DNA from 2 places in the Clostridium sp. CM036 genome. Region 2 is predicted to be linked to the other one. Evidence: predicted binding sites of a transcription regulator. Region 2 holds the regulator's gene; the other holds the start of a gene.
What was found. The regulator LexA, encoded in region 2, represses DNA repair genes until DNA is damaged. The targets are predictions, from matches to a motif close to CNAACANNTGTTNG.
Positions count from the first base shown of each region.

Region 1: a site for LexA is predicted at 2,221-2,234, ahead of uvrB (excinuclease ABC subunit UvrB). Genes of this name have one in related genera too.

Region 1 is NZ_CM143652.1:3,316,318-3,327,911, reverse strand. Features, by position in the region: gene uvrA (excinuclease ABC subunit UvrA) at 1-182, opposite strand, end outside; gene uvrB (excinuclease ABC subunit UvrB) at 208-2,193, opposite strand; gene ACWJKE_RS15795 (radical SAM protein) at 2,559-3,938, shown strand; gene ACWJKE_RS15790 (hypothetical protein) at 4,305-4,754, shown strand; gene ACWJKE_RS15785 (DUF7010 family protein) at 5,128-5,496, opposite strand; gene ACWJKE_RS15780 (hypothetical protein) at 5,812-5,979, shown strand; gene ACWJKE_RS15775 (hypothetical protein) at 6,013-6,285, shown strand; gene ACWJKE_RS15770 (hypothetical protein) at 6,383-6,814, opposite strand; gene ACWJKE_RS15765 (MBL fold metallo-hydrolase) at 6,896-7,804, opposite strand; gene ACWJKE_RS15760 (dihydrofolate reductase) at 7,941-8,441, opposite strand; gene ACWJKE_RS15755 (thymidylate synthase) at 8,441-9,226, opposite strand; gene ACWJKE_RS15750 (hypothetical protein) at 9,334-10,113, opposite strand; gene ACWJKE_RS15745 (lipid II flippase Amj family protein) at 10,326-11,129, opposite strand; gene ACWJKE_RS15740 (YnfA family protein) at 11,299-11,594, shown strand, end outside.
Region 2 is NZ_CM143652.1:842,145-853,738, forward strand. Features, by position in the region: gene purB (adenylosuccinate lyase) at 1-6, shown strand, start outside; gene ACWJKE_RS04025 (tyrosine recombinase XerC) at 389-1,387, shown strand; gene ACWJKE_RS04030 (hypothetical protein) at 1,456-1,929, opposite strand; gene lexA (transcriptional repressor LexA) at 2,149-2,757, shown strand; gene ACWJKE_RS04040 (methionine gamma-lyase family protein) at 2,864-4,144, opposite strand; gene ACWJKE_RS04045 (ATP-binding protein) at 4,294-5,880, opposite strand; gene ACWJKE_RS04050 (ATP-binding protein) at 5,870-7,045, opposite strand; gene ACWJKE_RS04055 (DUF1349 domain-containing protein) at 7,390-7,980, opposite strand; gene ACWJKE_RS04060 (alpha/beta fold hydrolase) at 8,297-9,493, opposite strand; gene ACWJKE_RS04065 (HAMP domain-containing sensor histidine kinase) at 9,784-11,190, opposite strand; gene ACWJKE_RS04070 (response regulator transcription factor) at 11,187-11,594, opposite strand, start outside.

The sequences.
Region 1 (11,594 bases), 1.4 Mb from region 2:
TATGCAGATAATGACTCCACATACCTTCTTTGCCCCTCTGCATATAATGTATCAAAAGCAAGTGAAGATTTACCAGACCCTGAAAGTCCAGTAAACACTACAAATTTATCTCTCGGTATCTCCAAATCAACATTTTTTAAATTGTGAACCTTAGCACCCTTTATAAAAATTTTATCCCTCATATTTTCCTCCTCTGTTACAACACAATTATATATTTTTAATCTGCTTCTTGAGTTTATAAATTATATCGCGAAGCTGCGCCGCTCTTTCAAAATGTAAATCCTTAGCTGCTTGCTTCATCTCATTTTCATACTTATCCATTAACTTTTTAGTTTCATCGTAATTCGCATCCATCGCAGCTTCAAGGGTTTCATATACCTCTTTATCTTCCGCAACTGTTATAGATCCGATTACTTCCCTAATATCTTTTACAATAGTGGTTGGCTCTATATCATGTTCTTCATTATATTCCATCTGAATTCCTCTACGCCTTGTAGTTTCATCCATAGCCTTTTTCATAGATTTTGTAATTTTGTCTGCATACATTATTACCTTGCTCTCTGAATTTCTTGCAGCTCTTCCTATTGTTTGAATTAATGAGGTTTCAGAACGTAAAAACCCTTCTTTATCTGCATCGAGTATTGCAACAAGAGCTACTTCTGGAATATCTAATCCTTCTCTCAAAAGATTTATACCTACTAGCACATCAAAAGTACCTAGCCTAAGATCTTGGATAATTTTCATTCTTTCTATGGTATCAATATCCGAATGTAAATATGTAATTTTCATATCCATTTCTTTAAAGTATTTAGTCAAATCTTCTGACATTTTTTTTGTAAGGGTCGTAACTAAAACTCTAAAGCCTCTTTTTATTGTTTCCTGAATGATCGCATATAAATCATCTATTTGCCCCTTAACAGGCCTTATAACTATTTCAGGATCCAATAATCCTGTAGGTCTTATTACTTGTTCTGCCACATTCTCACTATGTTCTGCTTCATAAACGTTTGGAGTTGCACTTACAAAAATCGTTTCATTCATAGTACCCTCAAACTCCTGAAAAGTTAGCGGTCTATTATCATAGGCTGACTTAAGTCTAAATCCATAATCAATTAAATTAGTCTTTCTTGATTTATCCCCACCAAACATAGCTCTAACCTGCGGAAGAGTTACATGGCTCTCATCTATAAACATTAAGAAATCCTTAGGGAAATAATGCATCAATGTTTGAGGTGCTGTTCCAGCAGCCCTGCCATCTAAAATTCTAGAATAGTTCTCTATACCAGTACAGTAACCAACCTCTCTCATCATTTCAATATCATAGTTTGTTCTTTGCTTAAGTCTTTGTGCCTCTAAAGCTTTATCCTCTGAAGTAAGCTCCTTTAACCTCTCCTCAAGCTCCTGCTCTATTTGAGCTATGCCAAGTTCCAATTTATCCTTGGATGTAGCAAAATGGGAAGCCGGGAAAATAGATACATGTTTTAGGGTTCCAATAATTTCTCCTGTAAGAGAATCAAATGATCTAATCCTTTCTATCTCATCTCCAAAAAACTCTACCCTAATTCCTTCACTTGACGATGAAGCAGGGAATATATCTATAGTGTCACCTCTCACTCTAAAGGTTCCGCGAATAAAATTAATATCATTTCTTTCATACTGTATATCTACTAACTGTCTTATTACTTCATTTCTATCCTTTTCCATGCCAACCCTTAATGACACTGTAAGTTTTTTATACTCCTCGGGGTTACCAAGTCCATATATACATGAAACCGAAGCCACCACAATAACATCGTTACGCTCTAGTAATGCCGATGTAGCTGAATGTCTTAATTTATCAATATCATCGTTAACAGATGAATCTTTTTCTATAAATGTATCCGTCTGTGCAATATAAGCCTCTGGCTGATAATAATCATAATATGAAACAAAATACTCAACACAATTATCAGGAAAAAATTCTCTAAACTCTGAGCAAAGCTGTGCTGCTAAGATCTTATTATGAGCAAGCACCAATGTAGGCTTTTGAACTCTCTCAACAATATTAGCCATGGTAAAAGTCTTACCTGACCCCGTTACTCCTTTAAGAGTTTGAAACTTTTTACCTTCTTCAATTCCGCGCACAAGACTATCAATTGCCCGTGGTTGATCTCCAGTAGGTTTAAACTTTGAATGTAACTTAAACTCATGCATAAAATCACCGCCTTGTATTCCTTCTTCTGAACATTTGTTCGTTACTTCTATTTTAACTATAAATTTTTAATATGTCAATATATCCTATACTAATTCACAAAAACTATTCACCTACTATAAATTAAAAAAATCTAAAGATTATAATTAACACCCTTCATAGTTCTTTCAACAATATTTCTTGCTAATTTACCGTTAAAAATTTTCATTAGTTGCATTTTATTCTAAATTATAAATATAGATACTATATATATATATATATATAATCACCTATTTGCATCTAGACAAAATTAACGATTAATATTAGTTGATTCTCATTAAATAATAATATACTGCATAAAAAAAATATTTTAAATGGAGGAATTGTTGTGAGTATTATGAATTCTGTAGAAAAAGGTGTAAAATCTAAAATCATGGAGACTTTAATTAATTATCTAGAAAAGAACCCAGAAAGAAATGTTGACAAAATTTTTGATACTATAAAAAAACTAATAAAAGATGAGTCTCAACTAAAACAAATAGATTTTGTCTATAGTTATTACAAGAGTAACCCACCAACACATGAATATATACAAAATATATTAACTAATACAGACACAAAGTGTCTTAAGAAATTGGTTACTAATTTCTTTGCAAATGCAAATTGGTATGCTGGTGCAAAACGCAACAAATTCTTAACTGACGAAGATACAAAAATACCATTTGTTTTGCTAATCAGTCCATCTATGAGATGTCCTTTGCACTGCGTTGGATGCTATGCATCTAATTATAGTAAAGATACTGATATTCCACCTGTAGAAGTAGAGAGATTAATTAAAGAAGCAAGAGATTTGGGAATATACTGGATAATAATACTTGGGGGTGAACCTTTCTATAATGACTATCTGCTCGATATATATGAAAAATTTGATGACATGATGTTCTCCCCGTTTACTAGTGGCATTCTTATAACTGACGAAATTGCCAATAGGATACAAAAATGTTCAAATGTATTCCCAATGCTCTCGATTGAAGGCTTTGAAGAAGATACAGAATCAAGAAGAGGAAAGGGTACATTCGCAAAAGTTATACATGCTATGGATATGCTTAAAGAAAGAGGAGTTTTATTCGGAGTTTCAACATGTGTTACAAGAACTAACATAGATGATGTATTATCTGATAAGTTTACTGATATGCTAATTGAAAAAGGTTCTAAATTAAGTTGGTATTTCTTGTTTATGCCGGTAAGTTCACATCCACAGTTTGATATGATGCTTACACCAGAGCAGAGAATAAGACTTGGAAGAAGAACTAATGAAATAAGAACAACAAAACCATATTTTACAATTGATTTCTTTAATGATGCTCCACTAGTAGGGGGATGTATAGCCGGTAAATACTTCTTTCATATCAATTCGAAAGAGGACGCAGAACCATGTATATTTGCACACTTCTCAACAGTTAATTTAAAGGGAAGACCATTAATCGACGCTTTTAGGGATCCTTTCTTTAAAGAATTAAGACATAGACAGCCCTATAACAAAAATATGTTAAGGCCATGTATGATGATAGATAATACCAATGTAATAAGAGATGTATGTCAAAAGGTTGGCGCTAAACCAACTGATGCTGCTGGAGATGTTATGCTTAATGACAAAGAATTCCATGAAAATATTGACAAGGTTGCAAATGCTTTCACACCTTACGCCGATAAAGAGTGGAAGGAAACTTTTAATGAAAAAGGAAATGATGAATTATCAAAAGGTTAATTATGAACTTTCTCCTGCGTGGTTTGAAATAAGAGCTTGAAACGTGAAAGTTATCCACATTATTTTTCGCAAGCTATTCCTCTATAATAAAAAAGAAAAAAGTATATAATACTTATTAATGCATTATAAGTATTATATACTTTTTTTGCGCATAAAAATATTTGTTAGCACTCCTGGTAAGTTGGGATTAGCTTATGAAGGAATTTAACGACATTTCAGCTCCGCAGGAGATGAGTTAATACAAAATTTATAGAAAATACACAAAACAAACAAAATAGACATTATATTGACACCTCGTTGACACTCGCAATTGCTATGATTAAAAGATAGAATCGATAAAAATAAATTAATGAGGGAGATATTAAAATGAAAATTATATCTATAAAAACCAAAATTCTATCTGGCTCACTAACAGTTGGAATACTTTTATCATCTGCGAGTACAACTTTCGCAGCAACTTCTAACCCATTAAATATTGGTAAAAAAGCGCCTTTCACAAATGAATGTAAAAAAATAGACACTAAAATAAAACAGGGTTTAGGCGCAAATGTTGAAAACCTTGTAACTGCTAATACTATAACTCAAACTGATGCGAATAAAATTAAAGCTGTACTAAATAGATCTGAAGGTTCAGAAAAAACTAAAGCTATTACTACTCAAGGAAGTAAACTATATATGGATAGTAACAAGATAACTCATATAAATCCTCTAACATCCCTTGTAAGTAATGGGACTATAACTCAGGCTCAAGCCGATAAAATTATACTGAAGCAATTACATCTATACCACACTAGGGTGTTACATAGTTTACTTTAAAAATTCACTCAATATGAACTTTCTCCTGCGTGACTCCAAATAAGAGGTTGAAACGTGAAATTCCATTAAGGAATTCTAATCTTTTCGAATATAAAAGTCCCTGGCGCTCACATTCGGCATCCTGCCTCAGGTTCGCTAGCCTGACTTCCTGTCAGGCTCACGAGAATTTTACATTGGAAAAGAAGAATTTCTAAATGAAATTTCAATGTTTCTGCTTCTCTTATTTGGAATCAATTCCGGAGAAAGTCCATACTATTATGCATATCTATATCCACAGGTTGGATGAAATCTAAGGGCAGAAAAAAAAGTTATCCACATTATTTACCACAAACTGTTTCCTATATAATAGAAAAGGGGCTTGCCAAGGGTATTCCTAGCATGCTCCTGATTTTATATTTAAAGATTTATTTTCAATCATTAACCATATAGAAAATATAATTTCAAATAATATCATAACTATTGAAACCACCACCGCACTAAACATAATTCCGATAATAAGTGTAGTCAGAGATATAAGTACAGACATCACTAAATATGCCTTTGATTGATATAACCATCCAAAAGGCAGCAAATGTGCGCCGAAGATAATTGCCAAAACCATTACCATTTTATCTGGAACTGTTGGGTATACCCACATAGCAATTAGTATATATAGAAATTGATTACATGAAAATAAAACCCCTAATTTATTTAAAGGATTATCACTTGTTGAGAACTCTGCTTTTATTATCCTTGAAATCATATATGAAAGTGAATCTAGTTAAGTTTAATTAAATCCAGTTAAATATAGTTAAATTTAACTAACTGCTTAACAACACGTATAAATCAACTCTACAAAACAAAACATTCACTTAATTATACTATTATTACCGTAAATTGGATATAGTAAAAAGGAATGTAGTGTTTTACCCGAAACCCTCAATAACATCATAAAGACTATTTATATGTATTTTGTTAAATATTTGAAGTTAATATTGATATTCTGTATACTATAGTAAATGTCTCAATAGTATACAGAAGTTAATTACTATTAATGGCCTTTATAGGGGGAGTAAATATGAAAATATGGCAAAGACATGTATTAGGAATAGCTGTAGTTCCAATAATTTGGGGTATAATAGTTGATTTAAAATATGGTCACATTGCTTCATTTATAACAAGAGTAATAGGTGTAACTTTAATTGCACTTTTGTTAGAAACTGTATATGAAAAAGCTTCCAAATAAATTTGAACTACTTTATAAAAAGGAGATTTTATTTTGATTAATAAAAAAAACATATATTATATTATATTTTTTGCATCCTTATTTTCAGTTGGATTATTTACTTTTATAGCAGCTCATTTAGATAATATTGGATTTGGAATTATATATATAAAAATCCTAAGATCAATTGGTAACACATTTATTGTTATTATCGCAATTTTAGAATTTAATAAACATAAACTTATAAATAAAGATAAAAATATTGTAGTGTCAATTTTTATTTTATTTGTTTCAATTATTAATTTTATAATTATTTGGTTTTTATAGGAATAGTTCCTTAGAAGATATTTTTTATTTATTTATTTTAAAATTGATAAAAACCCCTGTAAAGTATGTATATAATACTTTATAGAGGTTTTTATACTTATTTTCCTTTTAAGTTGAAATCCAGAACTTTTGACAGCGAATTTATGTCTCCTTTAAATGGGAAACAAAGTAGTTTGTTTTCATTTTCAAAAACCATAAGAAATGGTGCTTCACTTTCGGGTATAATTATATAAACTTCATTTATAAGTGCGTTTAAACATTCTCTCTGTACCTTTACAGGTGGATCAAGCGGGATTTTAATTGCATAACCATCATCTGTAAGAGGGTCACTTTTAGCATAGATATTATCAACATTCTTTATAAAGTTTGCAACCATATTATGAATTTCTGGATTTAACTGAACTACTTTCACCACCTTTCCTTGCTTTGGATCAAAAATTTCAGCATATTTTAATCCTTCAGCATGAATCACTGTTGAATTCAACAGTATAATAAATAAGAACATAACTGACAGTGTTTTTTTAATCATAAACATCACCCATTTATTAATGTTCCCATAATGAATTGTAGTTATGTTACAGGGATTTATTTAATAAAAAATTTTTAAAATTTATTTATCTAAAACCACCGCTTTTGAATATTTAAGAAACCCCTCATCCATATTTAAAACTATCATTCCTGTTTCATTCAAATATTCAACATATGACCTAAGCATTCTTACTATTGTTGTATATCTATACTTGCTTTTTACATTAATATTAAAGCTTATAATAACAGCCTTTAGAATATCCTCCATTGTCATAGTACCATCTATGACATTATATATTCTTAATGCTCTATCCTTATAAAAACTTATATTGTCAGCAATAAGTCCTGTAATATCATCAAATATACCTTTGTGTGCCACGACATATTTGCTATATTTTAGATCATAAAGTTTTAATTTACTTAACAAATCCACACTCAGTATATAAGCGTAAGGCATTTTAGCCCCCCTCATGACTTCATAGCTTATGAGTGAATCTCCCAAATATGCAACATCATCAGGAGTAGTAATGCATATATGTGCAGGACTGTGCCCTGGTGTATGAATAATTTTAAATTTAACACCACACACAGTTACGCTATCTTGGTTGTCCAAAATCATAATATCTGTTTCACAAACCATATCTCCAAAATGCTCTAGAACATCGGATAATGTTTGGCTACTGTAATAGAGCTTTAGATTAACCGTTGAACTGCAAATAAGAGCTTCATAGGATGGCATAGCAATAATACAGTTATATTTTTCCTTCAAATATGCATTATTTCCTACATGGTCTATATGAGCATGACTGCAAATTATGGCGACTACCTTAAAGTTGTTTTTTAAAAGAAGTTCATCTATTCCTTTTCTTTCTCCTTGTGCCCATCCTGAATCCAACATAATAATTTCTTCATGATTAATTTTATAAAAAGGTATGTATGTCATTCCAGTATCAATACAAAATGTATTTCCCTTTATTTCTTTTATCTCCATATATTCACTTTCTTCCTTTTATACTCATTTATGTGATTACCTATTAATGGCTATGTATCTAATATATAATGTAATTGAAAACATTATAACAAAATACCTTAGATTTCTCTAAGTCATTTTGTTATTTTATAAACTATTATTTTACTAAAGTAATACGTTCCAGTGTTAAAAAACTGTATGGTGTTGTTTTATCATCATCAATATAACCAGTTTCTTCTTCTCTAATATTCCACTCCAAATAATTCAGCTCTGGGAAGAATACCTCAGCATCATATTCCTTATGCACTTTTGTTAAATGTATTTTATTACAATGGGGCAATAATAACTTATAAATCTCTCCTCCCCCTATAACAAAATATTCTTTACTGTCTTCTAAAGACTCTAATAATTCTTCCTTAGAATTTAAAACAGTAACTCGTTCATCATTTACTACAAAATTCTTATTTTGAGTAATAACTATATGGTGTCTTTGAGGAAGAATACCCGGAAGAGACTCAAATGTCTTTCTTCCCATTATAATAGTATTTCCACTTGTAATCTGTTTGAATCTTTTTAAATCTTTTGAAAAATGCCAAAGTAATTTATTATTTTTCCCTATAGCAAAATTTTCTCCAATAGCAACAATACACGTAAGCATTATACAGCCACACTCCCCATATTTATTTTCCCAAGGTGTTTATAATCTATTAGTTTAACATCTTCAGGTGTAAAGTCATAAAAGCTTTTAATTTCTGGATTAATCCAAATCTTAGGTGCTTCTAAAGCTTCTTCTTTTCTTGAAATCTGTAATTTTAAACCTTCAATATGATTTTCATATACATGTGCATTATTTATAACATGAGTAAATAATCCTGCTTTGAGTCCTGTAACATGTGCTATCATATGAACTAATGATGCATATTGACTTGTGTTAAATGGAATTCCGAGGGCCGTATCTCCAGACCTTTGTATTAACATACAATTCAGCCTTCCATCAGTTACATCCCACATAGTTAAAAAACAGCAAGGTTGAAGCGCCATTTCAGGAAGATCTTCTATATTCCATAAGTTCATCATCATTCTTCGGTCTTGAGGATTCTTTTTTAAAGCCTCAATAAGTGTATCAATTTGGTGATACTTAGCTATTTGAAAACCATACGCCTTCCCTATTGTGCCATCTTCCAAAGCCCATTCATCCCATATATGTACATTTTGTTCTTGAAGTTTTTTAACATCATTAGATTGGTCTTTGAAAATCCAAAGCAATTCTTTTACCGCAGTTTTAAATGCAACAAATTTAGTCGTTAATATTGGAAATTCTTCTTCTAAATCAAATTGCATAATTTGGTGAGGAAGTTTTAAAGTTGCAACCCCAGTACGATTTTGGTCATAATATCCTTTTTTAATAATTTTCTCTGCCATTTTAATATATTGTCTATCCATTTCATTTGACATAATTTATCATTAGTGAGAAAGTATCCATTAAGTATCCAAACCCACTAAATATTCACTTCCTTTCTATATTTCTTTTTTATTATATAGCTCAACCCTTATTTAGACTTTTTTAATATTAACGACTCTTTTTTCCCATTCCATTCTATCTTAACTAACATATCCCTATCAGTAGCTTTTGGAAGTCCTGCCGTCAGTTTCAATTTGCCAGCATGCACCTTACTATTATGATTTTTAAATTCGCCACTTTCTCCTTCATTATACGTATCTATAGAGTATTTAACATCTTTTACCAACTTACCATCTATCCCAGTGTACTTAAATGTATAATATGTGTCATGTGAGTTTTCATTACCATCGATTTTATACCCTACAGCCCAATTTGGACTCTTACCTTCATAATTAATTAAAACATCTTCAATGTCTAAACGTAAATTATTTGCAAGTCTAGAAAGTGCTTTGCAATTACTTTTGTCATTAGGATTTATAACTATATAATGTAAATAATTATATATAAGTTCCCTCTTTTCAGTAACAGCTTTCCACCTACTATTAGTTGTATTATTTTCTGATATACAGGAATTAAGTTCATTTATCGCGTTAAATAATTCATTACTATTCTCAACATTAGCATACGAAGTCGAATTTAATAAATTCAAAGCTGTATGTAGGTTAGATGCAGCCTTTATATAGTAATATTTTTTTTCATTCTCGTTTAGTTTACTGTAGTCCTGTGCAAAACAAGTTTGGGTTTGAGATAAACTGGATATAAATAATTCAGTCGCAGTTTTTTCTTGCTGCTTTAAACTAAGAAAATTATAAGCCCCAAATATCAAACTAATTATTAAAGCTATTATTAATAGATGCTTTTTCTTCATTAGAATTTCACCTTTCATACAAATTATATTTTATATTTTAGAATCTAAACAAAAATTTTTTTTTTAATATTATGATATATTAAGTTACAATTGAGTTTTAATTATAACATAAAGTATGCCTTTATATCATACATACTCTTCCCTCATCAAAACAACACACTTGTCATTTTTTTATAAATAAAAATTGTTGATTCGTGTTTTTAAATTTTATTTTAAATTGCTTTGGCTATAAAAGATATTATATGTGCTGCTGGAACTAATAAAAGCTGGGCTAAAATAGTACCCACTATCAATCCTCCAACAATAAAAATTATACATCTATCAAATTGCAATTGACTACATTCTCCTTTTAGTACATCGTCTGTCAGAATCGATATATATGGATCTACGAATATAACCATAAGTATTGCTGCCATGCCCGTTATCACACCTGATAATGTACTGCATGTACTTCTTAGTTCTGGATTTAAACATCCTGCATACAATGATGCTAAAACACCAACAGTTGCTATTGAAAAGGCTATGGTGTTAATTAAAACTATTTTCTTAGGTATCATTTTAAAACTTTTAAATTGTCCCAAATTTTCTTTTCTAGGTTTTGTAACACTACTTTTAAACTGCTCTATTCCTGATTTTGAAAACGAGTGTAATAACAATTTAGCTATAGAACGATTATAACTAAATGATTCTACAAGTTTTCCAAAAATTTTTATAAATGTTGGCATGAGTGCTGCGCCAATAATTGTTGCTATTGTTGTAGAAAATAGAATCCATCTAAATGTAGATAATAAACTTTGAGGGTCCCCGGCTTTTATAGTCTCTTCAATCCTTTTAGCTAGTAATGGTGCCTGTACTGTATTTGCAGTTCTAGAAATTAACGAAAAAATATTAAATACCGCAAAAGATACCGCTATTCTTCCCGTTCTTACACCAACAATTCTTACAGAATAGGCCAGTGTTGAAATTATGGAAATGACAACCGTAAGAATTAAAACAATTATTACTTGTTTAGACATATACTCCCCTCCGTCTTCCTTAATTTTTCTTAATATACTATTACGTCTTTGTTTCATTATATCGAATTTCAATAAACATTTCCAATATCATTATCATTAAACATATATATATTCATGATATAATATCTAAATGTGTCTTAAAATCATAAATAGGTAAGGAGATATACATTTGGAAATTATAAAGTCAGTTTTCTATTTTGTGCTAGCAGGTATATTTGAAATAGGCGGAGGATATCTTGTTTGGTTATTTTTACGCGAGGGTAAAAGTCTTTGGTATGGAGTTGTAGGCTCGATATTATTGATATTATATGGCATTATTCCTACACTACAGCCTCAAAATGCTAACTTTGGCAGAGTATATGCAACTTATGGGGGAATATTTATTGTCCTTTCAATCTTGTGGGGATGGAAAGTTGATAACGTACTCCCAGACAGATTTGATTTAATTGGCGGAGGCATTGCACT
Region 2 (11,594 bases):
GTATAATCCTTAGTATTGGATAGAAATTATACTATAAAAAGCTATCAGTGATGCAAACAAAACTGATAGCTTTTTTAGTTTAACGACATTTTAGAAGGAAAGTCTCCCAATTCTATAAGTAAGAGTTACATAACCTAACAAATAGAAAATTTCAGTGGTAGTATAAATCTCCTTTTGAAGTCGGTAATATTGTAGCTCCACAGGCCATGATTTCACTATAACTTTCGAAGAATAAAATTCAAATTGCATGTGGAAATAATAAAAATAATAAAAACATTTGTTTATTTTTATTATTTTAGAAAAATCAGGATTTTGCTCCCCCTCTTGTAGTATAATAATGTCGTGAAATGTAAGTTTCACGACATTATTATGATTTTTGGAGGTACTTATGAAATCGAATATAAATACTATTTATAACAATGAACTCCCACCGTTTCTAAATGATTATCTGAATTATTTATCTACTATTAAAGGATGTTCTAGTTCTACTGTTGTTGCTTATACTGCTGATTTATCATTGCTATTAAAGTTCTTAAAAATATACAAAGGTCTAGTCTCTTCAGAAAATGCTCTACCTCTTGAGACCATTATAATTAGTGACCTAACTTTAGATACATTAAGAACCCTTACATTGCAGGATTTATATGCCTATATCTCCTATCTTGGGAAATATAGGGCTAATGGTAACTACGCTAAAGCAAGAAAAATTGCATCTATAAAGTCTCTATTCAAGTATTTAACCACTAAGGCTAAAGTGCTAACTATAGACCCGACAATAGATTTAGAGTCACCAAAACTTGGTAAAAGAAGTCCTGTTTTTTTAACATTAAGTGAAAGTAAGGCACTACTCGACGCTACAAGCTCTAGAGATAAGCATTCTATTCGCGACCATAGTATTATTACATTATTCTTAAATTGTGGTATCAGGCTGTCAGAACTTTGTAGTATAAATATATCCGATTTTAAAGATGATACATTATCTATTATTGGGAAAGGAAATAAAGAACGAACCATTTATTTGAATAAAGCTTCATTGAAATCAATTTATAAATATTTGCCTATTAGAAATACGAACATAGATAAAATTCATTCTGAAGATAAGGATGCCCTTTTTATAAGTGGTAAATATGGAAGAATTAATAAACGCACTGTGGAGAGAATTGTAAAAAAATATATAGGTAATGCTGGACTTAATAAAGATAAGTATACTCCTCATAAATTAAGGCATACATCTGCTACTCTTATGTATAAATATGGAAATGTAGACATTAGAAGTCTACAAGAAATATTAGGCCATGAAAATATATCTACCACCCAAATATATACTCATGTAGATAATGATAAATTAAGAAATGCGGTTAAGTCAAATCCACTTTCTGATGAATAAAAAAAAGTATATATTACGCGTATTGCAATACGGTTAATGCATTATGCGTAATATATACTTTCTAATACTTATATTTTTTTTAGTCTTATAAGTCCAGGAAATTCTTCTTGAAGTAATCCTGAGTTATCATCTTCATTTTCAAGTAGCTCTTTTGCCCCGTCTATGTCATCTATAAATTCCCAAACCTCATTGTTTTCAGGTATGAACTCATCTTTATGTAGTTTTAAAAATTCATCGCTGGCTACCACTGAGTCATAATCTTCAAGTTTTGGTAGTTCATCATTTTCATTTTCATCATTATCTACTTCTTCCGCTAAATTAATTTCAGACCTGTCACAAATATTTTCGTCTACCTCTTCTACCCCTTCAATCTCATTATCCTCAAAAACTTCATCAATTTTTATAGCTTTTACATCGTAACCTTCCATTTCTAAGCATTTACCGCAATTATTACATTTCTTATTTGAATTTAATTCACAGACTTCACATTCTCCACAACTATTACAAATTTTCTTATTATTAAATATACAATTTTTAGACATACAACACTCCAATCTATTTATTTCAAATACTTTCATAATAGACTATTATAGCAAATATATTTTCAATAATCAAACACTAACACCCCTTAATAATGACTTATGTATTCATACATAATAATATATAATTTTTTATTTTTATTAATAACTATAAAACAGAACGTAAGTTTGATGTTATTACATTTATATGGTATAATTATACTATGAATGGGAGGCGTTTACATGTTAACTGAAAAAAAAGATAAGCAAAGTGAAATATATAACTTTATAAAGAAACAGGTACAACTAAAAGGATATCCACCTTCAGTCAGAGAAATATGTGATGGCGTAGGATTAAGATCTACTTCGACTGTTCATGGGCATTTAGCAAGACTAGAAAAAAAAGGATTTATCCGTAGAGACCCTACCAAGCCTCGTGCAATTGAATTAATAAAGGATTCTGTCATAAGAAAAGAACTTATAGATATACCTATTATAGGGAAAATCACTGCTGGCAAACCAATACTCGCAGTTGAAAATGTTGAAGATACATTTACACTTCCTTTAAATTTCACTAAAACCAATAATGAACTATTTATGCTTAAAGTTTCTGGTAGCAGCATGATTGAAGCAGGAATATTGGATAAAGACCTTGCTATAATTGAGAAAATCAATACCGCTAAAAATGGCGATATAGTTGTAGCTCTTATTGATAATGAAGCAACTATTAAAAGATTTTTCAAGGAAAAAGATCATATAAGGCTTCAGCCTGAAAATTCAACTATGTCCCCTATCATAGTTGATGACTGTGTAATTTTAGGTGTACTTGTTGGTATTTACAGAAAGTATTAAATATCCACCTTTAAAGATTTTATGTAACAAAAAAGTCCTGCAATGAATATATCAATTGCAGGATTTTTTTATTCTATTATTAAGTCATAAATATTTACTTTCTAGTTCAAATAACTCTTGAAAGTGCTATTAGTATTCCAATTTTAGCATGATCAAACGTTAATCCACCCTGTAAATATGCTATATAAGGCTCTCTTATTGGAGCGTCTGCAGATAATTCTATAGATGCTCCCTGAATAAATGCACCTGCTGCCATTATAACCTTATCTTCATATCCTGGCATGTCCCACGGTTCGCATTGAACAAAAGAATCAATGGGAGACCCCTCTTGTATACCCCTACAGAAATTAATTAACTTTTCCTTATCATTAAATTTAATTGCTTGAATTATATCACTTCTTTTATCAGTATACTTAGGAAGAACTTCAAAACCTGCAAGTTCCATAATTCTTGCACAGAAAATAGCGCCCTTCAATGCTTCCATAGCTATATGTGGTGCTATGAATAGTCCTTGATATAAAGAACGCATAACTCCAAACGTAGAACCACATTCCCCTCCTATTCCAGGAGTTGTTAGTCTGTAAGAAGCTTGTCGTACATATTCTTCTTTACCTGCAATATATCCACCTGTAGGTGCAATTCCACCACCAATATTTTTTATGAGGGATCCAGCAACTATATCTGCTCCTACATCTGTAGGCTCCGTAACATCAATAAATTCACCATAACAATTATCTACAAAACAAATAACCTTTGGATTTATAGCTTTTGCAGCGCTTATAATATCATCTATTTCAGAAATTAATAATGCTTTTCTCCAGCCATATCCAGTAGATCTTTGAATATGAATTAGCTTTATTGACTTATCTTCAATCAGTGTCTTTTTCATTAAATCAATATCAACTTTAGAGTTATCGTTTAATTCTAATTGTTTATATTTTACACCATAATCTTTTAATGAGCCTATATCCTCCTTAGCATTTATACCTATTATATTAAGAAGTGTATCATAAGGTGTTCCGCATACCGATATCATGGTATCATTAGGTCTTAAATTACCAAATAAGGACGCTCCAATTGCATGTGTTCCATTTACGAAATGCGGCCGAACGAGTGCACTCTCACAATTGAAAATTCTTGCATATACTTTATCTAATGAATCTCTCCCAATATCGCCATAACCGTATCCAGATGAATTTGTAAAATGGCATTCGCTAATTCGTTCATCTTGTAGTGCGGTCAAAACCTTAAGTTGATTAAACTCTCTTATTTCATCAAGAATTTTAAACTCATCTTGTACATCTTGTATTGCTATATCATAGAGTTTTAGCGTTTTTGAACTTATTTTATACTTCTTTTGAAGGTATACTTTTGTTATGTCTATCATGATTCCAGGTCCCCTTTTTATTATGTATATATTATGTGTTTTAAACTTTAACTACCGTAATAATAGTAACATAAATAATACCGATGTAGAATAGTTTTATTTATATATCAATCATATTAGTATGTATTTAATTGTCTCTTTCTTTACTATTACAGCACCGCAGGTGATGATTTAACTTTTTCAATAATCTCTTCAACAGTTTCCTCTAATTCTTTTCCAACTTTTTTATACTCAATTTCAAATTTTTCATTTTGATTTTTCATAAAATACATTAACGCATAATAAGTAGGCTTAAATTTATCCTTTAGCTTAAATTCAGCTTCATTAAACATTTTAAATAAGGAATTGTATTGTTTTTTAGCCATTAGAAAAATTAAATATTCATTAATAGATTTATTATATTTATCTGTATTATTAGCTGATCTTAAAAATAAGCGAGCTTTTTCTAAGGATTCTTCTATTCGATCATTAGAAAGTAAGGTTTCAGATAAAACATAAATGGTATTAAAATCATTTTCATTTTTTTCATTTTTTTCATTTTTTTCACTTTTGTTAATTAGGTCCTCTTTATTGCACCAGCTTTCAAAAAAACCCACAAGCCATTTCACCTGCTGTTTTTCTTTTTCTCCCCCAAACCTCATCATATACCATATGTTAAAAAATCGTTCTTTTATTTTGTACATATAATTTTTCTTATTTACAGGTGTTTTATTTATTACTCCGTTTTTTTCTAATTGATTTAACTGAGCGGATACTTCTTTACTTTGCATTCTTATTTTATCTGCTATTTCTTTTGTGGTTATGGCATCAAAGCGTAAAGCTATAACATCAACAATTTCCTGTTGCACTGGAGATAACCTATCCATTGTATGTTTATAAAGAGGTGTTACTCTATCTAGTAATGTATCTAATTGTTTAAATACGGGTCCGTTGTCAACATTTAAAATATCGAAAAGTAATGCCATGATTCTTGGCACCCCACCTGTTAACCGCCTTAAAGCTTCTATTTTCCCACTGTTACTTTTAAGTATCTCATTTATACCCTTCTTATTAAAAATTCCACCTAACTTTTCAAAAAATTCCACAGTTTCTTCTGAATTTAATCCTTCTAATTTTATCAGATTAAAGAAGTTATAGAAGGGCTTACTATAATCAAAAGTAAATTCTAAAACTTCTGAAGATGCTCCTATAATTCGAATTTCAGCAGAGGTTAATAGAATTTCTCTAAGTTTTTGCTGCTCATAGATTTTAAACTTCTTTAGAATACCGAAAGTATCATCTATTAATAGTATTAATTTTTTATTTTTTTCTTTAAGTTTTTGCTCAAGTATTTTAAAGCATATATCTTCGTAGTCTTCTACCTCTGCATATTTATCCATTTCATCATAAAGCCCTACAAACTCATCATTTTCCATTTCAAGATTCGCAGCCGTTACCTCCCAAAGTTTAAACAGTCTCCGTATACTGTATTGCTCCTCAGGAAATATAACAGGGATAAACTTTGCTTTTAGCTGCTTATCTCCTTTTATTTCAAAGTATATTCTTTTTAATAAAGTTGTTTTACCATATCCTCTTTGACCTTCTATGATATAATGCTGCTCTGGATATTTCATGTCAGAATTTTTTATATCTTTAAAAATCTTTTGAAATTCTTTTTTCCTTATTACAAATCTATCAACTAATTCTTGATGCGATAAATTATTGGGATTATAAAAACTTAAAGTACTAGTTTGCATTTTTTTTACACCACCACATTCTTAATATAGGAGAGGTAAATGTATATAATTTTTCCTCCTCATCATTATTTATATATCCATCATCAATAATAGTATTTAAGAGATCTTTATATGTTTCGCAAAGATTATATTTTACAGCTAAATCATATATTTCGTTATAAGTTATCTTCTTAGCTTCTGTTATAGCTATTATGTTTAATACTTCTATAATAAACTTATAGTCATTATTTTTGTACACCTTAAGCCTCTCATGCCAACTGCTAAATTTATTATTTTCCTCTATCATCCGTTTAATTGCTATATCAACCGATTTATTATATATAGAGCATATTTGATCTTCATCATAAATATCCTGAATTTTATCCATAGCAAGTTGAATATAAAAAGGAATCAACCACTTAATTTCATGTAGCATATGATTTATAGTAGCGGTATCCATTGTGAAATCAAGCCCTTTAAGTAGTTCATTTATAAGACTTTTCCCCTCTGATTCACTTAGTGGAGTGACTTTTAAAATATCTAGATCATTTATAAACTTTGAAGAGTCCATTCGTCTTGCAATACCCTCGAGGCTTATGGACCCTGTATATATGAATTGAAATTTATTATTTATATCACTATTTTGTCTTAATGCTCTATTACTTTGAAGAAGATGAACTGCATATGTAGTGCCTTCATTTTGTTGAATATTTTCTATTGTTTGAGCAAATTCATCTATCATTATAATTAATTTGTGCCCTTCTAAATCAATAGATCTCATAATTTCTATAAACTTTTCATAATAATTAAGTTCAATAGTCTTAGTAAACTTAACAGTGTCTATGCCTACTTCGTCAATACTTTTAAAAATGGTTTTAGCTAAATCTTTAATTGAATTTATTACTTTGTCTCTTTTCTTTATTGAATCGCAATTTAAAATGGCCTTTACAATTTCCTTATAATACTTATTTTCGTTGTAAACAGACTCCGTAATTACATAGATTATATAATATTTATCCCTTGGGTTATCTTCTATATACCTCATTAAAGATGTTTTCCCAACCCTTCTTGGAGCTGAAATTATAATACTACTAGCTGAATCGATTTTTCTCCATAATTTATTTATTAAAATAGGTCTTTTAAAAAAATTTTCACCTCGTGCAGCTTGCCCTGTTGTAATTTTCATAATTAGCACCTCCGCAATTACTTATATTTACAATTATATCTAACAAAAAATATTTTGTCAAGCATTCTAACAAAATATTTTTTGTCAAAGTCAAACCCCTTATTCACTTTTTTTACAATTACTAAACAATTTAAGAAACATGTAACCTAACTACTTAAAATAATATCTGAGGATTACTATAGCAAATAAAACTTCCTATTAATAATATCAATCCTAAAATTCTAATAATTAAGATAGTTTTTTTAATCCCTAATTTACTAAATGTTTCTGGTGTTCCAAATGGGAATACAATAATACAGCACTTAATATCATAACGCCTACACATATGTTATTTTCTCATTTTATTATTTATGCTCTTTCCATAAACAATCCCCTATCTTCATTTCAGTAAAAACAGCCTTAAAAGAATTTTTACTTGGTGAACATGCAAGTAACCCAATATTAATTTCTTTTTCACCTTCAAACAAGTGGAAAATCCGCATCTGTTTGAAATTTACACCATCAAAGGAATTTTCAAGACAATAATCACTCTCTCGTCTGCTTAATCTATACCACATACAATTTACAAATGCTCCAATATCCGTAGTTGCCCAATCAGAATATCCATGATTTGTTACCACACTTCCAAGCCATGCAGTATTATTGTCATGAAATTCTATTCCTGCCTTTACCCAATTTTCACTGTTTTGATAAATTGCAACTCCACATTGGTCAAACAATGCTGTACTATTAAACTCTGCCTTTACTGTAAATGAAAAATATCTTTCATCTGTTGTAATATAAAGAACATGAGCATTATCATTTCTAAATCCATAATAAGTTCTTTGCCAAAAATCAGTGTTAGGGTCTGTTATAATTTCAACTCTATCTCTTCCAATTACATAATTTCGAGGTTTAAAAAACCATTTTTCTTCTTTATCACTAATTTCAAACATCTTAATCCTCCCCCAATTCAAATAACTTTTAATACATAATAAAATACAACTGCGTCGTAACTAATGTAATATTATCATAATTTACCACACTTTGGAACAATTTCCTCATAAATAAAGATCATACATTGTTTATATATACGCAACACTAAAATCAATTGTCCAAGCCATTTATATGTGAATTAGTATAGATAAACAAGCAATGTTGGCGCTACTACGATAATAATAGGGACGACTCATAGTCCCCACTTCATTGATATATCAATAATGTGGAGACTCAGTACAAGAAACGGAAAACAGTCCCATTTCAATAACTCTGTTACTTTATCTTTGTTTCCTTCAATATCAAATTTATCATCAAATCAACAAACTTGTCTGGTTCGTTTCTCCATGGATCGTGCCCTGAGTGTTCAAACCAAATGAGCTCTTTAGAAGGGGCTTTTAGTGAATTGAAATAATCCTCAACCAATACTGGTGACGCGTTGACATCGTGACGACCTTCCATAAAGTACACTGGAACATCTAACTTTATAGCTTGTTTACGTAGATCTAAATTGTATAACTGAGGATAGACATGATTAAAAGTAGTAACTAAACCAAAAAAATAATTTACTTTATCGCATAACCCATACTCAGTACCTCCAATTTCACCAAATGTATTATATCCTGCTCTCTCAATTTCAGAATTTTTTGTCATATGTTTACTCAAGTACTGTGAGAGGGTAGAAAATTTCCAAACTACATCTTTACCATGGTATGGTGGCAGGCCTTGATTTTTCATTTTTTCAATTTGTTTTATATCTCTGCTATCTTTTGCCATCTTAAGCACTAGTTCATACATACGGACATCGGTTTCAACGAATTCAACCATCTGACCAGTACCAATAAAAGCAGAAAATAGTTCTGGGTAACATTGCACAAGCAATACCTTTTCTTGTTTAAATCTATTGCACAGGTACTGTGTTAGCTCATGTCCATCAGAAATATATCGCTCAGGGGTAATTGATTTAAGAGGTACAGCATTAATTGACTTACCCGCCCCTGGTTGATCCCAGTTAACAACCACATAATTATCTTCAAGTTTTTTTAGTTGCTCTCTGGTTGCGGCTAGCTGTGTTCCACCGGGACCACCAGCTAGAAAAAGTAGCACCGGATTATTTTTATTTTTTCCACGAATAGTTATCCACTGATCACTACCACCTAGACTTACTTTCTCTAAGGTAGCAATACTACCCACTAATGGTTTGCCATTATCTCCAAGTATAGGTGGCGTGTATGCCATCCACTGGCTACATAGTATAGAAACAACATTCACAAATAATAATACTACTGCTACAATCAACTGACTCCGCAGTTTCAAAAGCCAGGGCGTTATCCTTGCTTTTTTACGTGTACAAACAGCAATAATTACTGTAATCAAAATTGAGATGAAAAGAGTTGCTATTGCTACAACCAAAGAAAGTATCAATATTAACGCAAACCCTAACTCTATAGGGACAGTTTTCATTGTAATCATAAGATGTGGGCGTATAACAATAATATACAAAGCGATTATAACTGCTGTGAGTAGCGGTAAAAGAAAACGTAGTTGAAGCAACAAATTGGTTTTTGACCCACGAGAAGTTGTATCTTTTTTAAATAATGATTTCATATTAGTCTCCCTTCTACAAATATTTAGTCTGTTTTCTCAGATACCTCCAATTCTTATTTGACGCAAAAAAATGGAAAACAACCCCATTTAGTACCCCTTGCTATTACTATAACAAGGTATACTTAACTGGGGCTGTTTCTAATCTTAAATCCATCTTAAATTTTGGGGATATTGATAATAAACTCACACCCACAGTTTACCTCTGTGTTTAGACGAATACTACCTCCATGTGTTTCAATGATTTTTTTAACTATGGCCAGTCCGAGGCCTGTGCCACCTGTTTGTGAGTTTCTTGCCATATCCGCGCGTACAAATGGATTAAATATATCTTTTGCAATTTCTGAAGGCATTCCAATCCCATTATCCTTAAAGATAATAACGACTCCATCACCCTGCTCAAATAAGCTGATCATTAAGAGTGTTCCTTTGGGATTATATTTTATTGTATTAGAAACAAGATTTTGGATTACTCTATTCATCTGCTTTAAATCGATGTCAATAAAGATTTCTTTTTCTGGTATCTCAAAATCATATGTAAATTGTGCCTTATCAAATGTAGTTATAAAAAAACCTATTTCTTCCCTCATATACTCACATATATCAACTCTGGTTTTATTCAATAAATATTTCGAACTTTCCATTTTAGACAGCTCAAATAGGTTAGTAACTAAATTATTTACTCTTACGCTGTTTTCACATATTACTTTCATGTATGTACGGTATTCTTCTTTTGATAAATCAGGTTTGTTATAGCTAAACTCTGCATAACCCATAATACTTGCAAGAGGGTTTTTAAGATCATGAGAAATATTAAGTATAAGCCTTTTACGGTTTTCTTCAGACTGCTTTCTAAGATATATTTCCTGTTCAATTTGTTCTGCCATTTCGTTAAATATATATTCTAATTCTCCAAACTCATTTTTCAAATTAAGCTCAACTCTTGAAGAATAATCTCCATCTTTCAATCGAGAAGCACTGTGACAAAGTTTCTTTAATGGGCTTATAATGCTTATAGATGATAGCTTTGAATATATCACGGTGCATATTGCAAGCAGTATGAAGTAAAGTAAGGTAACAGCAACAATAACACCAACTACTCCCTGTTTATCAACGGAATTGTATTCTTTGTTGTATACGAAATTCAAATCAATTCTAATAGAAGTTGGAAACGTCACTACCAGCCAAAATTGCTTTTTAGAATTATATTTAATACTATAGCTATAACGTCTTTCAATACTTTTACTCTTCATCAAAAAATCAGTAAACTCCGCTGTGGTAAGTTTACCTTTTGAAATAGTGTTAAGCCCTAAAGAATATGCAACTTCATAATCGGTGTTAATTACCTGTACACCGCCGCCATTATAAATAACCTGTTCTACGTCAATCCTTTTATAATCATCCTTCATTAGGCTTTCTGCAGTATAATTATTCTTAGCAAGGGTCTTGGATATAACATCGTTTGTAAAACCTAAAAGCATAAGTGCGAATAGAGCTATCATTATGGAAATAATAAACATGAGGACATAGTTTGCTAAGAATCTGCTTTCTATTTTTCTGTTCATAAGCTAACCGTGCTCTGTTTATGAAACTTATATCCAATACCCCTAATGGTTTTGACATATTCCGGATTTCTTGGATCAGTCTCAATCTTATTTCTGATATGACTTATATGCACCATAATGGTGTTATTGTCACAATAAATATCCTCATCCCATACTGCCTTGTATAACTGCTTTCTGGTAAAAACCCTTTCCGGATTCTCCATAAGGTACTTAAGCAACATATATTCTTTTGCATTCAGTACCACCAGCACATCCTCTTTATAGACGCAGCAGGCATCTTTATCCAAGCACAAGCTGCCATACTTTATTTTGGAGAATGCGTGCGTATTTTGCACCGAGTATTCAAGGTTTCGCCTAAGCTGTGCACCAACTCTTGCAAGCAGTTCTGGCATGCTAAACGGCTT